DNA from 4 places in the Sphingomonas sp. SP5 genome. Region 3 is predicted to be linked to each of the others. Evidence: predicted binding sites of a transcription regulator. Region 3 holds the regulator's gene; each other region holds the start of a gene.

The links. The regulator LexA, encoded in region 3, represses DNA repair genes until DNA is damaged. The targets are predictions, from matches to a motif close to GTTCCNCNCTTGTTCT.
Region 1: AC4GY7_RS02400 (ATP-dependent helicase) is a predicted target of LexA. The motif match lies at 1,629-1,644, and genes of this name have one in related genera.
Region 2: AC4GY7_RS05975 (ribonucleoside-diphosphate reductase subunit alpha) is a predicted target of LexA. The motif match lies at 1,385-1,400, and genes of this name have one in related genera.
Region 4: AC4GY7_RS01370 (DNA recombination protein RmuC) is a predicted target of LexA. The motif match lies at 1,539-1,554, and genes of this name have one in related genera.

Annotation. Positions count from the first base shown of each region.
Region 1 covers NZ_JBZFLF010000001.1:528,528-532,274, reverse strand. The annotation lists gene AC4GY7_RS02400 (ATP-dependent helicase) at 1-1,625, opposite strand, end outside; gene AC4GY7_RS02395 (MFS transporter) at 1,859-3,139, shown strand; gene rsmD (16S rRNA (guanine(966)-N(2))-methyltransferase RsmD) at 3,145-3,681, opposite strand; gene AC4GY7_RS02385 (pseudouridine synthase) at 3,678-3,747, opposite strand, start outside.
Region 2 covers NZ_JBZFLF010000002.1:441,875-445,621, reverse strand. The annotation lists gene AC4GY7_RS05980 (TonB-dependent receptor plug domain-containing protein) at 1-856, opposite strand, end outside; gene AC4GY7_RS05975 (ribonucleoside-diphosphate reductase subunit alpha) at 1,416-3,326, shown strand; gene AC4GY7_RS05970 (endonuclease domain-containing protein) at 3,473-3,747, shown strand, end outside.
Region 3 covers NZ_JBZFLF010000001.1:631,704-635,450, reverse strand. The annotation lists gene AC4GY7_RS02870 (ComEC/Rec2 family competence protein) at 1-1,408, shown strand, start outside; gene lexA (transcriptional repressor LexA) at 1,763-2,443, opposite strand; gene AC4GY7_RS02860 (molybdopterin molybdotransferase MoeA) at 2,500-3,681, opposite strand; gene moaC (cyclic pyranopterin monophosphate synthase MoaC) at 3,686-3,747, opposite strand, start outside.
Region 4 covers NZ_JBZFLF010000001.1:297,305-301,051, forward strand. The annotation lists gene AC4GY7_RS01365 (AAA family ATPase) at 1-17, opposite strand, end outside; gene AC4GY7_RS01370 (DNA recombination protein RmuC) at 19-1,464, opposite strand; gene def (peptide deformylase) at 1,601-2,119, opposite strand; gene recR (recombination mediator RecR) at 2,169-2,765, opposite strand; gene fmt (methionyl-tRNA formyltransferase) at 2,821-3,732, shown strand; partial or broken gene truA (tRNA pseudouridine(38-40) synthase TruA) at 3,729-3,747, shown strand, end outside.

The DNA.
Region 1 (3,747 bases), 100 kb from region 3:
CTGACGTGTTCGAGGAAGGCGCCGAGCGATTCATATTCCTCCATCGCGCGGACCAGTTCGGACAGGTTCTCCAGCCGCCCCGCCGCCTCGACCGACTTTTCCGCCTGCCACATCGCGGTGTAGCCGCTTTCGTCGAGCAGCTGCCGGGCGAGCTCGGCATGCGGCAGGTCGCGTGCCATGTCGCGCCAGCGCGCGATATCGCCGACGAAATTGCCGAGCGCGCGGCGCGCCTGCGGGGTCAGTTCGTCGGTGTCGAGGATGCGGGCCGACGCGATGGTCAGCGGCAGCCCTTCGGCGCGGGCGAGCTGATGGATCTTCGCCAGCGCCTTGTCGCCGAGGCCGCGCTTGGGGACGTTGACGATCCGTTCGAAGGCGAGATCGTCCGCCGGCTGGTTGACGATGCGCAGATAGGCGAGCGCATCGCGGATCTCGGCGCGTTCGTAGAACCGGTAGCCGCCGACGATGCGGTACGGCATGCCGATCGCGATGAAGCGGTCCTCGAACTCGCGCGTCTGGTGCTGGGCGCGGACCAGGATCGCAATATCGTCCAGCCGCTTGCCGTTGCGGCGGCAGGCTTCGATCTCTTCGCCGACGCGGCGGGCCTCTTCCGGCCCGTCCCAGACGCCGAGCACGCGCACCTTCTCCCCTGCGTCCAGTTCGGTCCACAGGGTCTTGCCGAGGCGGCCGCCGTTATTGGCGATCATGCCGGACGCGGCGCCGAGGATGTGCGGCGTCGACCGGTAATTCTGCTCCAGCTTGATGACCTTGGCACCCGGGAAGTCCTTTTCGAACTTCAGGATGTTTTCCACCTGCGCGCCGCGCCAGGAATAGATCGACTGGTCGTCGTCGCCGACGCAGGCGATGTTCTTGCGCGCCTGGGCCAGCAGCCGCAGCCAGAGGTACTGGACGACGTTGGTGTCCTGATATTCGTCGACCATGATATATTTGAACCGCTCCTGATAGGTGCGCAGCACGTCCGGATGCGTCTTCAGGATGGTCAGCATGTGGAGCAGCAGGTCGCCGAAGTCGCAGGCGTTCAGCGCCTTCAGCCGTGCCTGATATTGCGCGTACAATTCGCCGCCGCGACCGTTGGCATAGCGCTCGCTCTCGCCGGCATCGATGTCGGCGGGCACCAGGCCCTTGTTCTTCCAATCGTCGATCAGGCCCGCCAGGCTGCGGGCGGGGAAGCGCTTCTCGTCGAGGTCGGCGGCGAGGATCAGTTGCTTCAGCAGCCGCAGCTGGTCATCGGTGTCGAGGATGGTGAAGTTGGATTGCAGCCCGACCAGCTCGGCATGGCGGCGCAGCATCTTGGCGCCGATCGCGTGGAAGGTGCCGAGCCACGGCATCCCCTCCACCGCATCGCTGACGAGCCGGCCGACGCGCTCGCGCATCTCGCGCGCGGCCTTGTTGGTGAAGGTGACGCTCAGGATCTCGGATGGCCAGGCCTTGCGCGTCCAGAGGAGGTGCGCGAGTCGCGCGGTGAGCGCCGCCGTCTTGCCGGTGCCCGCGCCGGCCAGCATCAGCACCGGTCCTTCGGTGGTCAGCACCGCCTCGCGCTGCGGCGGGTTGAGGCCCTTCAGATACGGTGGGTCCTGCAGGGCGGCGGCGGGGGCATGATCGGTCACCGGCGAACAGGTAGGGAACGGCGGCGATGGGGGCAAGTCCGTGAAAAATCGGGGCAGTCGCCGGGCGACCGCCCCGTAGTTCAGGGAGATGCCGGTCGACAGGGGAGGCGACCGGCAGGTCGCCACCCACAGGGGGAGAGGAGCAGCGACACCTGAGCCTCTAGGCGCGATTTGTTGCGGTCGGATTTCACGCATGTTGCCCGTGGTGAAAAATTCGCGATGAGTGCACCGCCATGACCCAGCCGCACCCCGCCTCGTCGAGCGCGACCGCATCGCCCCGCCGCATCCTGACCGCCAGCCTGGTCGGTACCGCGGTCGAATTCTACGATTTCTACATCTACGCCACCGCCGCAGCGCTGGTGTTCGGCGCGCTGTTCTTTCCGGCGGAGAGCGGATCGGCGCAGCAGATGCTGAGCTATGCGAGCTTCGGCCTCGCCTTCGTCGCGCGGCCGGTGGGAGCGATCGTGTTCGGCCATTTCGGCGATCGCGTGGGGCGCAAGTCGACCCTGGTCGCCAGCCTGATGCTGATGGGCGGCTCGACGGTGGCCATCGCCTTCCTGCCGACCTACCAAGCGGTCGGCTGGATCGCGCCGCTGCTGCTCTGCCTGATGCGGCTGGGGCAGGGGCTGGGGCTGGGTGGCGAATGGGGCGGCGCGGCGCTGCTCGCCGTGGAGAACGCGCCGCCGCACCGCCGCAACACCTGGGGCATGTTTCCGCCGCTCGGCGCGCCGGTCGGCTTCATCATGGCAAACGGCCTGTTCCTGCTCCTGGGGCTCGCCCTTGACGATGCGCAGTTCCGCGAATGGGGCTGGCGCCTACCGTTCCTCGTCAGCGCCGTGCTGGTCGCGCTCGGCCTGTGGGTGCGCCTCAAGCTGACCGAAACGCCGGCGTTTCTCGAAGCGGCGGAGGCGGAGGCGCTGCCCAAGGTGCCGATCGCCACGCTCATCGTCCATCACGGCCGCGCCCTTGTTGCCGGGACGGGCGGGGTGATCGCCTGCTTCGCGCTCTTCTATCTCGCGACCGCCTTCACGCTGGGTTACGGCACCAAGACGCTGGGGTACGGCCGGCAGGCGATGCTGGGCGTGGAGCTTGCCGCCATCCTGTTCCTGGCCGCCGGGGTGATCGTCGCCAGCGTCATGGCCGATCGCACCGATGCGCGGCGGATGCTGATCGTCGGCTTCGTCGGCTGCATCGTCGCGGGTATCGCGATGGGACCGATGCTGGGGGCGGGCTCGCTGTTCGTGATCTTCCTCTGGCTCGCCTTCGCCCTGTTCGTGATGGGCTTTGCCTATGGTCCGCTCGGCGGCTGGCTGCCCAGCCTGTTCCCGGCCGGCGTGCGCTATACCGGCGTATCGATGACCTTCAATCTGGGCGGCATCATCGGCGGCGCGCTCGCCCCGCTCGCCGCCGAGGCGCTGGCACCGCGCGGCCTCGGCTGGGTCGGCCTGTACCTCGTCGCTGCCGGCGTGCTGAGCCTCGCCGGCCTCGCGCTGCTGCGCCGCGCCCCGGCCTGACCGCGTCAGGCGCGGCGGAGCAGGGTAAGCCGCGCCTTGCCGTGGACGCGGCTCGCATCGATGGTGAAGCCGGGCGGCGCGACCTCTTCGCCGCGCGCCGTTTCCAGGCTGATCCAGGTCGCCGGCGCGATCCAGCCCAAACGGTTGAGCTTGTCGAGCGCGACCAGCCCCGCACCGGTGTCATAGGGCGGATCCATCATGACGAGGTCGAGTGCCGCGCTCGCCGGACCGAGCGCCAGCACCGATGACGCCCGCACATCGCCGCGCGCCCCGACCCGCGCCAGATTGGCCTTCAGCGCATCCAGCGCCGCACCGTCCTGCTCCACGAACAGGCACGATCCGGCCCCGCGCGACAGCGCCTCGATCCCCAGCGCGCCCGATCCGGCGAACAGGTCGGCCACCGCCAGCCCGTCGAAGCTGCCGAGCCGGCTGGTCAGCATCGAGAACAGCGCCTCCCGCGTGCGGTCCGCGGTCGGCCGCGTGGCATCGCCCTTCGGCGCGACGAGCGGGCGGCCCCGCCATTGGCCGGCGATCACCCTCACGGCCGGCGTCCGCGCGGGCCGCGTGGGCCGGGACCGCCGGAGCGGGGCGCGCCACCCCCCGACGGG
Region 2 (3,747 bases), on a different contig from region 3:
CGATGCCAGCTTGCAGCAGGTGGCACGCCTGGGTCGAACGTGACGGATAGGGCAGGTTATCGGTGTGACGATAACTGAAATAGCCCGAGATCGACAGGCGGTCGTCCAGCAGACGCGTTCCGGCCGTGACATTGATGGTCGCGCGCGCACCATCGTTCGTCCAACCCAGTGGTATGGCGAAGCCCCGGGACTGAGCGACATCCGTCACGATGTTGCGGCGGTTGAAGTGGTTGAAGAAGCCGTAATTGGCATCGACCTGGACGCCTTGGAAATTTTTCTTGAGAACGAAATTGACGACACCTGTCAACGCGTCAGGCCCGTAGACCGCCGCCGCACCGCCGGTGAGGACGTCGACTCGCTCGACCAGGGCAGGAGGAATGGAATTGACGTCGGCTGCTACCTGGCCGCCAAGGCGCTGACCATCCAACAGCACGAGAGCCGCCCCGCCTGAACCACCGATGTTTCGCAGATTGACACGTGCGGTGCCGTTGCCTTCATCGTCGGCCTGGGGATTGTAAGGCACCACTTGCGGCAGACGGTTGAGCACATCTTCGATGTTCACCGCGCCGCTCAGCTTGATCTCTTGCGCGGATACGGCCTGGATCGGTGCAGCAGACGCAAGATTGGGGTTTACGATGCGCGAACCCGTTACGACGATGTCGCCGGCATTGTCCTCTGCCTGGTTCGATGATGTACCGTCTGTCAGCCGTTCGTTCTCACGTTCGGCATTCCTGCGGCTCTGGCCCTTTGCACCATCGTGTTGGGCAGCATCTGCCTGCTGCGCCTGTGCAGCAACCGGCATGACGCAGATCGTCACAAAACAGCTTGTTGCGAGCAAAAGATGCTTATTTCTCATTGTCTTCCCCTCTACTGGCGGCCCTGTCCGCCTTCGCTTGCCTGGTAATGGCTTCGCGGCTCTTCGGCCGGTCTTTAACTTGAGCCGCAACGTTTCGGCTGGTCGTCCAGCGTCGCGTGCAAACCAACCTAAGTCGGATCATTATGATACCGTATTATAGCCAATTCTGACCTATTAAAAGGCCTATTCGGTCATAGTCGCGGCGGTCAAAAAATTTTTGTTCCTGCCCCGTTCCCTTGCACTTTGCGAAACCCGCAGAAGTCCGCGCGTCGTTCGCGATGCGCGGCGCCGTCCGCCCGCTCGGCTACCGGAACCCCATCGCCTCACCGACATTAAGCTCTTGCCTGCGGTGGCGGTTTGCCACAATTTGTAGGGGTTGAGTTCGGGGGCGGACCCAATTGCTGGTAGAGGACGAAGACCCTATTCCTTGGGGACGGGGTCGCACGGCACGCTGCGGCGTCGCGATGTGCTTATTTTGTTCTCACGGCCGGGCCGCCATGGTGGTAGCATGGAAATGCGCCGCCGATTCGAACACTTAGGGAACAAAGGATCGGTTTCGATGGATTTCAGGGACACGCAGGGTGAGGCCATGACCGACACGATCGAAGCGACCGCCGCCGATGCCGCAGCCGAGGCACCCGCCACGAGCGGCAGCAAGGCGATCCACCCCCGGCCCTATCCGGTCGAGGTGGATCACAGCCGCGATGCGCTGCTCACCGATTTCGGCAAGGAAACGCTGAACGATCGCTACCTGCTGCCCGGCGAAAGCTATCAGGACCTCTTCGTCCGCGTCGCCTCGGCCTATGCCGACGATGCCGCCCATGCGCAGCGCCTGTACGACTATATCTCGCGCCTGTGGTTCATGCCGGCGACGCCGGTGCTGTCGAACGGCGGCACCGGGCGCGGCCTGCCGATCAGCTGCTATCTCAATTCGGTGCCCGACAGCCTCAACGGCATCGTCGACACCTGGAACGAGAACGTCTGGCTCGCATCGCGCGGCGGCGGCATCGGCACCTATTGGGGCAATGTGCGCGGCATCGGCGAACCCGTCGGCCTCAACGGCAAGACCAGCGGCATCATCCCCTTCGTCCGCGTGATGGACAGCCTCACCCTCGCGATCTCGCAGGGCTCGCTGCGCCGCGGCTCGGCCGCCTGCTACCTCGACATCTCGCATCCCGAGATCGAGGAATTCCTCGAAATCCGCAAACCCTCGGGCGATTTCAACCGCAAGGCGCTGAACCTGCACCATGGCGTGCTGCTCACCGATGCCTTCATGGAGGCGGTGCGCGACGGCAGGGAATGGAACCTGCTCAGCCCCAAGGACCAGACCGTCCGGGCGACCGTCGACGCGCGCTCGCTGTTCCAGAAGCTCGTTGAAACCCGCCTGCAGACCGGCGAGCCTTATATCGTCTTCGCCGACCATGTGAATCGCACGATGCCCAAGCATCACCGCGAACTCGGCCTCAAGGTGTCGACCTCCAACCTGTGCTCCGAGATCACGCTGCCGACCGGCCGCGACCATCTCGGCAACGATCGCACCGCGGTCTGCTGCCTGTCCTCGCTCAACCTCGAAACGTGGGACCAGTGGAAGGACGACAAGGTCTTCATCGAGGACGTGATGCGCTTCCTCGACAACGTGCTGCAGGATTACATCGACCGCCACGAGCCGGGCATGGAGCGCGCCGCCTATTCCGCCGCACGCGAACGCTCGGTCGGTTTGGGCGTCATGGGCTTCCACTCCTTCCTCCAGGCGCGCGGCCTGCCCTTTGAGGGAGCGATGGCCAAGTCGTGGAACCTGCGCATCTTCAAGCACATCAACGCACAGGTGAACGAAGCCTCGATGCAGCTCGCCGTGGAGCGCGGCCCCTGCCCCGATGCCGCCGACGTCGGCGTGATGGAGCGGTTCAGCTGCAAGATGGCGATCGCGCCGACCGCGTCGATCAGCATCATCTGCGGCGGCACCTCGGCGTGCATCGAGCCGATCCCGGCGAACATCTACACCCACAAGACGCTGTCGGGCAGCTTCTCGGTCAAGAACCCCTATCTCGAAAAGCTGCTGGTCGAGAAATCGAAGAACAGCGAAGCGGTGTGGAGTTCGATCCTCGAACATGGCGGTTCGGTCCAGCATCTCGACTTCCTCTCGACAGAGGAAAAGGACTGCTACAAGACCAGCTTCGAGATCGACCAGCGCTGGCTGCTCGAACTCGCCGGCGATCGCACGCCCTATATCGACCAGGCGCAGTCGCTGAACCTGTTCATCCCGGCGGACGTCGAGAAATGGGACCTGCTGATGCTCCACTTTCGCGCATGGGAGCTCGGCATCAAGTCGCTCTATTACCTGCGCTCCAAGTCGGTGCAGCGCGCCGGCTTCGCCGGCAGCGGCGGCGTGGAGGCCGACAACACCATCGCCGCGCCGAAGTTCGAGATCGGCGAGACGACGGATTACGACGAATGCCTGGCGTGCCAGTGAGGTGATGGGTCGGCGCTGGAGTCATGCCAACTCCCCCTCACCCTTCCGCGGCTGCGCCGCTCCCTCCCTCTCCCACAAGGGGAGAGGGATTGGGTGAATCTCCCTCTCCCCTTGTGGGAGAGGGAAGGGGCCCGCGGCCGTTGGCCGTGGGAAGGGTGAGGGGAAACGACGAAGGCCTGACCAAGCGCCAGCGCCTCCCCGCCACCGTCGCCACCCGCTCGCGAGAGCTACGCCAGCAAGCCGGGGAGCCCGAACGCCGTCTGTGGCGAGCCTTGCGTGAGGCCCTGCCGGAGGCGAAATTCCGCCGTCAGGTTCCGCTAGGCCCCTACCACGCCGACTTCTGCTCGCACGGCTGCCGCCTGATCGTCGAGGTCGATGGCGACGACCACGCCACCAGACTGGAACGGGACGAGGCGCGCAC
Region 3 (3,747 bases):
AGCGCTGGCAACGGGCGACGAAGGCGCGATCGCCGAGGACGACGCGGCCGCCATGCGCAAGGCGGGGCTCGCCCATCTGCTGTCGGTGAGCGGCCTGCATATCACCGCTGCGGTGGCGGCGACGATGTTCGTCGTGCTGCGCCTGCTGGCGCTATGGCCCTGGCTCGCGATCCGGGTGCGGCTGCCGCTGGTCGCCGGTGCGGCCGGTGCGCTGGCGGCGATCGGCTATACGCTGCTGACCGGCAGCCAGGTGCCGACGATCCGGTCCTGCGTCGCGGCGCTGCTGGTGCTGGCGGCGCTCGCGATGGGGCGGGAGGCGGTGACGCTGCGACTGGTCGCGGCGGGCGCGATGGTCGTGCTGCTGCTGTGGCCGCAGGCGCTGATCGGGCCGAGCTTTCAACTATCGTTCGCGGCCATCGCCGCCATCGTCGCGCTGCACGAGCACCCGCGGGGGCGGCATTGGTTCGAGCCACGCGAGGAGCGGATCGGCCGCCGGATGGCGCGCGGGCTGGGATCGCTGCTGCTGACCGGGGTGGCGGTGGAGGCGGCGTTGCTGCCGATCGCCGCCTATCACTTCCACAAGGCGGGCCTGTATGGCGCCGCGGCCAACCTGATCGCGATCCCGCTGACGACGTTCGTCATCATGCCGATCGAGGCGACGGCGCTGCTGCTCGACGTGGCGGGGCTGGGCGCGCCGCTGTGGTGGCTGGCCGACCTTGCGATCCGGTTGCTGCTGCGCCTCGCCCATGCGGTGGCGGCGGCACCGGGATCCTCGGTGGCGCTGCCGTCGATGCCGGCCGGCGCCTTTGCGCTGATGATCGCGGGCGGGCTGTGGCTGGTGTTGTGGCGGACGCGATGGCGGCGGCTGGGGCTGCTGCCGCTGCTGGCGGGCGGCATCTGGGCGCTCGCCACGCCGGCGCCCGACGTGCTGGTGACCGGCGACGGGCGGCATCTGGCGGTTCGGCTCGGCGCCGATCTTGCCCTGCTGCGCGATAGGGCCGGCGACTATGTGCGCGGCATGCTCGCCGAGAATGGCGGGGTGGAGGGCGAGCCGCTGCTGCTCGCCGATCAGGCGGCGGCGCGCTGCACCCGCGACCTGTGCGCGGTCGATCTGGCGGCGGGTGGGCGTCGCTGGCGGGTGCTGGCGACGCGCAGCGCCTACCCGGTGCCCTGGCCGGCGCTGGTCGCGGCGTGCCGGGCGGCGGACATCGTGGTCAGCGAGCGGCGGCTGCCGCGAGGGTGCCGGCCGCGCTGGCTGACGCTGGATGCGCCGGTGCTGCGACGGACCGGCGGGGTGGCGGTGACGCTGGCGAATGGCCGTGTCGCGACGGTGCGGCGGGCGGGCGATGGCCATCCGTGGCTGGTCCCGCCGACGATCATGCCGCCGCGGGACGGGGTAGGGCGGTGATCGGGTTGCTGGAGCGAGGGGGGCAAGTGTTAGTGGCGAGGGCCTGAGTCTCACCTGTGCTTCGACAGGCTCAGCACGAACGGTTTGAATGCGGTCCTCATGCTTAGGACCAATCGACCTTCAATCCCCCCCCTGGGCGGGGGAGGATGAAAGGAATCCCTTATCTTGGATGTCGATCAGCGCTAAAGTCATGAGAATCGCCTCTCCTTCGACGGGCTCAGCACGAGTGCGACGTAATGTCGTGCTTAATCAGGACTTTAGCTGATTTCAAAAGTCACAAAAGTCACACCCGTGCAGGTGTCGTCGCCGGTGCAAAGGTCGCGAAAGTCGCACCGGCGAGGGGGGTGTCGACCGTCAGTCGTAGCGGCGCAGGATGCCCGACAGCTTGCCTTGCACGCGGACGTGCGCGGGCACGTAACGCTGCGGTTCGTAGGCGCGGTTGGCAGGATCGAGGCGGATCATCGCGCCTTCGCGGCGGAAATATTTGAGCGTGGCTTCGCTGTCCTCGATCAGCGCGACGACGATCTCGCCGTCGCGGGCGACGTCGGTGCGGCGGATCAACGCGTAATCGCCGTCGAGGATGCCGGCCTCGACCATCGAATCACCCGATACCTCCAGCGCATAATGTTCGCCCGAGCCCAGCAGGGCGGCCGGCACCGCGAGCATCGAGCTGCCCTCGAACGCCTCGATCGGCACGCCGGCGGCGATGCGGCCATGCAGCGGGATCTCGACCACGTCGTTGGCGGGGGGCGGCGCGGGGCGGACGTTGCCGGTCTTCGCCGGCGCGGGGGCCGGCGTGGCGGTGGCCTTGCGCTCCGAACGTTCGGGCATGCGCAGCACTTCCAGCGCGCGGGCGCGGTTGGGCAGGCGGCGGATGAAATGCCGCTCCTCCAGCGCGCTGATGAGGCGATGGACGCCGGATTTCGACTTGAGGTCCAATGCCTCCTTCATCTCCTCGAACGAAGGGGAGATCCCCGTTTCCTCGAGGCGGTCGTTGATGAAGCACACGAGCTCGTGCTGCTTGCGCGTAAGCATGGCGGTCCTTCCCGTCAGAACAGACGCGGAACTTCTAGGGAACAATCCGGCGCCCGTCAAGCGATCAGCAGGATTTCCGCCGAGTCGCCCGCACGGGCCGGGGGGGCGGCGACCGGCCGCACGATCAGGGCATGCGACCGGGCCAGGGTGAGGAGCATCGAACTGTCCTGGATGGTCGAGGCATAGGCGCGACCGTCGCGCAATTCGGCGCGCAGATAGTCGGTGCGCGGCCCATTGGCGGGCAGGTCTTCGCCGAGGACGGCGAGCGCGGGCCGGGGCAGCGGATCGGCGGCACCGGCGAGGTGCGCGACCAGCGGCTTCACGAACAGGATGGCGGTGACGAAGGCGGACACCGGATTGCCGGGCAGGCCGAGCACCGTCATCGGCCCCAGCCGGCCGGCCATCATCGGCTTGCCCGGCCTGAGCGCGATCCGCCAGAAGTCGATGCTGCCGCCCGCCGCCTCCAGGGCGGGGCGGACGAGGTCGTGATCGCCGACCGACGCGCCGCCGGTGGTGACGAGCAGGTCGGCGTCCGTGCCTGCGAAGGCATCGCGCAGTGTCGCAAGATCGTCGGGCAGGATGCCGAGGTCGATCACATCGACCGGCAGGTCGGCGAGCATCGCCGCGAGCATCGCGCGGTTCGATTCGGGCAGGGCGCTGTCGGTCGCCGCAGCGCCGGGTGCGACCAGCTCGTCGCCGGTAGCGCAGATCGCGACCCGCACCCCGCGGCGCACCGGAAGCGTCGCGAGGCCACCGGTGGCGGCGACGGCGATCCGCGCCGGGGTCAGCCGGTCGCCGGCGGCGATCAGGCGGTCGCCGGCGGAAAAGTCCAGCCCTCGGCGGCGGGTGTTGCGCCCCGGCGTCGCCGGGCCTTCGCCGACGAGGCGGATGGCGGTGCCGGCCGCCGCCACCTCCTCCTGGATCATCACCGTGTCGGCACCGTCGGGCAGTGCCGCGCCGGTGAAGATGCGGACCGTCTCGCCCGTCTCGACCGTGCCGGCGAAGGCGCGGCCGGCGGCGCTTTCGCCGATCAGCGTCCAGGGGCCGGGCAGGTCGGCGAAGCGGATCGCATAGCCGTCCATCGCCGACAGGTCGGCGGCGGGCTGCGTGCGGCGGGCGGTCACGTCGGCGGCGGCCCAGCGGCCGTGCGCGGCGGTCACCGGCACCTCTTCCACCGGCACCGGTGTCGCGAGGGCGAAGAGCCGGGCCTGCGCCTCGGCGATCGGCAGCAGCGCCATCGGCTCAGGCGCGCCAGTCGCCGGAGGCGCCGCCGGCCTTTTCCAGCAGGCGGATGCCGCCGATGG
Region 4 (3,747 bases), 330 kb from region 3:
GGCCGGTAGGCGGGCACCTCACACCTCTTCCGGTAGTGCCGCCACCAGCTTGGTGAGCGGCCTGGCGCTTTGCTCGCCGACCGGTAGCGGCTCGATCGCCTTGCCGCCGGTATCGACGTTCAGCGCCTCGAACCGCTTGGCGCTGGTCAGCACCTGGCTTTCGAGACTGCCGACGAAGGCATTGTAGGCGCCCATCGCGGTATCGAGGTTCTTGCCCAGCCGCGCGACATGGCCGCCCATCACCGCCAACCGCTGGTACAATTCCTTGCCCAAGGTGCCGATCGCCCGCGCCTCGCTGGCGAGCTTCTCCTGCCGCCACACCGCCGCGACGGTGCGTGCGATGGCGATCAGGTTGGTCGGGGTCGCGAGCAGCACGCGTTTGTCGAAGGCATAGTCCCACAGGCCGGCGTCATGCTCCAGCGCGGCCGACAGGAAATGTTCGCCGGGGACGAACATTACGACATATTCGGGGGTGTCGTCGAACTGCGCCCAATAGGCCTTGGCGCTGAGGCCGTTGACGTGCGCGCGCATCGAGGCGGCGTGCGCGGTGAGGCCGATCTGGCGCTCGGCCTCGTCCACCGCGCCGAACGCATCCTGATAGGCGTTGAGCGACACCTTGGCATCGATGATGAGCGATTTGCCGCCGGGGACGCGCACGATCGCGTCAGGGCGCAGTCGCCCCCCTTCCCCGTCGGCGACGCTAACTTCCATTTTAAAATCAGTATGTTCGGCCAGCCCGCAGCTTTCCAGCACGTTGCGCAGCTGCTGCTCGCCCCAGCGGCCGCGCGCCTTGGGGGCGTTGCGCAGCGCGTTGACCAGCTTTGCCGCCTCGCCCGACACACGCTCCTGGCCAAGGCGCATCTGCTCGATCTGGCCCTTGAGGTCGCCGAATGCGTCGCGGCGTTCCGCCTCGACCCGCGCGACGCCCTCCTCGTAGCGGGCGAGGCGATCGTTGACCGGTTGGAGCAGCGACTTGAGGTTCTGGCCGGCCAGCTCCTCCGACTGGCGGAAGCGCGCCTCGGCCCGATCGAGGAAGGCCTTCTGGGCGTCGGTCAGCGCGCGGTTGGCAAGCTCGTTGAACTGCGTCGCCATCAGCTCCTTCGCCTCGCGCATATCGGCAAGCCGCGCCTCGAAGGCTTCGCTCTGCGCATGGGCTGCGGCAAGCTCGGTACGGGCCGCGTCGCGGTCGGTGCGGATCGCCACGAGTTCGCCACGCAGGGCCTCGACCGCGCCGGCCCGGTCCTCGGCCTGCGCACGCAGCGCGGCAAGGTTGCGCATCGCCTCGTTACGCTCCTGTTCCACCGCGTCCCGGGCGCGGGTGGCGAGGTCGGCATCGGCGGCCTTGCTCTGCGCGACGGCAAGGTCGGCGGCGAGCGATCCTGCGCGGCGGCTCGCCAGCAGCCAGCCGATCAGCAGGCCTGCGGCGAGCGCCAGAATGGCGATAACGAACGACGACTGATCCACACTTCTACCCTTCGAAAGGTCACAAAAGTCACACCGACGACGGTGTTCTTTTGGGACGATCCCGCATCATCAGGGGAACATAGATCGAACGCGGCGTGTAGGACAGCCCCTTAATATATAGGGCGATCCCTGAGGGTCAGCGGCGGGCCTTGGCCAGCTTCTTCATCACCATGTCGCGCTTCAGGCGGCTGATATGGTCGATGAACAGCACGCCGTTCAGATGATCGATCTCATGCTGCATGCAGGTCGCGAGCAGGCCGGTCAGCTCGTCCTCGTGGTGCGCGCCCGTCTCGTCCTGCCAGCGGACGCGGCAGGCGGTGGGGCGCTGCACGTCGGCATATTGTTCAGGGATCGACAAGCAGCCTTCGTTATAGGTGCTGGTCTCGTCGCTGACCGACAGGATCTCGGGGTTGATATAGGCGCGCGGGGCCTTGATCGGCTTGTCCTCCGCGTCCTTTTCCTCCTGCAGGTCGATCACCAGGATGCGCTGGTCGACGCCGACCTGGATCGCGGCGAGGCCGATGCCATGTGCCGCATACATCGTGTCGTACATATCGGCGACGAACGCACGGGTCGCGTCGGTGATCGCATCGACCGGCTTGGAGATGACGCGCAGACGCGGATCGGGGACTTCGACGATAGGAAGGACGGCCATGGCCCGGGAGCTAGGGGGCGGGCGGGATGGCGTCAAGCATCGCGGCGGATCAGCCGACCGGCCGCCGCGCGCGCAGCGCCTGGGCGAGCGTGCCTTCGTCGAGATAGTCGAGCTCGCCGCCGACCGGCAGGCCATGGGCGAGCTGCGTCAGGCGAACGGGAAACCGCTCGATCCGGTCGGCGAGGTAGTGCGCAGTGGTCTGCCCCTCCAGCGTCGCATTCATCGCCAGTACGACCTCGTCGATGCCGCCGGCCTCGATCCGGCCGACGAGCGCATCGATCGCGAGGTCCTCCGGACGCACGCCCTCGAGCGCGGACAGCCGCCCGCCCAGCACGTGGAAGCGGCCGGGGAACAGGCGCGAGCGCTCCAGCGCCCACAGATCGGCGACCTCCTCCACCACGCACAGCGCCCGCTGGTCGCGGCGGGGATCGGCGCAGATCGCGCACGGATTGGCGGTATCGACGTTGCCGCAGACGGAGCAGGTCTCCAGCCGCTCGTCCACCGCCTCCAGCGCCGCGCGCAGCGGCCCGAGCGCCGCCTCGCGCTTCTTGAGGAGGTGCAGCACGGCGCGACGGGCCGAGCGCGGCCCCAGGCCGGGAAGACGCGCCAGCGCCTGGGTCAGGGCTTCGATTTCGGGAGACGCCATAGCAGGAACAGATAGGGGGTTGCGCGCCCGCCCGCCAGCGCGTTGAAGGCGAGGCATGCGGATCATCTTCATGGGAACTCCCGCCTTCGCGGTGCCGACGCTGGATGCACTGGTGGCGGCCGGGCACAGCGTCGTCGCAGCCTATAGCCAGCCACCGCGGCCGGGCGGGCGGCGCGGGCGCGAATTGGTGCCCTCGCCGGTGCAGCAGCGGGCGGAGGCACTGGGCATAACCGTGCGCCACCCCGTCAGCCTGAAGGGCGCAGACGAGCAGGCCGCGTTCGCCGCGCTGGAGGCCGACGTGGCGGTGGTCGCCGCTTATGGCCTGATCCTGCCCAAGGCGGTGCTGGCGGCGCCGCGGCACGGCTGCCTCAACGTCCATGGCTCGCTGCTGCCGCGCTGGCGCGGCGCGGCGCCGGTGCAGCGTGCGATCCTGGCGGGCGACACCGAGACGGGCGTCGGCATCATGCAGATGGAGGCGGGGCTGGACACCGGCCCGGTGCGTCTGGAGGGCCGCACGGCGATCGACGGCAAGACGGCAGGCGCGCTGACCGAGGAACTGGCGACGATGGGTGCGCAGCTGATGGTGACGGTGCTGGCGGACCTTGCCGCGCATCCCGCCGTGGCGCAGCCGGAGGACGGCGTCACCTATGCCGCCAAGATCGACAAGGCGGAGGCGCGCATCGACTTCACGCGCAGCGCGGTGGAGGTGGAGCGGCTGGTGCGGGCGATGAACCCGGCACCGGGCGCCTGGTGCGAGATCGCCGGCGAACGGGTGAAGATCCTGGCGGCGGACGTGCTGCCCTTCACCTTCCCCGGCGGAGCGGGGGAGACGGTGGACGACGCGCTCACCATCGCCTGCGGCGACGGCGCGATCCGGCCGACGCTGGTGCAGCGCGCCGGCCGCGGCGTGACCAGCGCGACCGAGTTGCTGCGCGGCTTTGCGGTGAAGTCGGGAACCGCGGTGTGACGCGCTTTGCGTTGA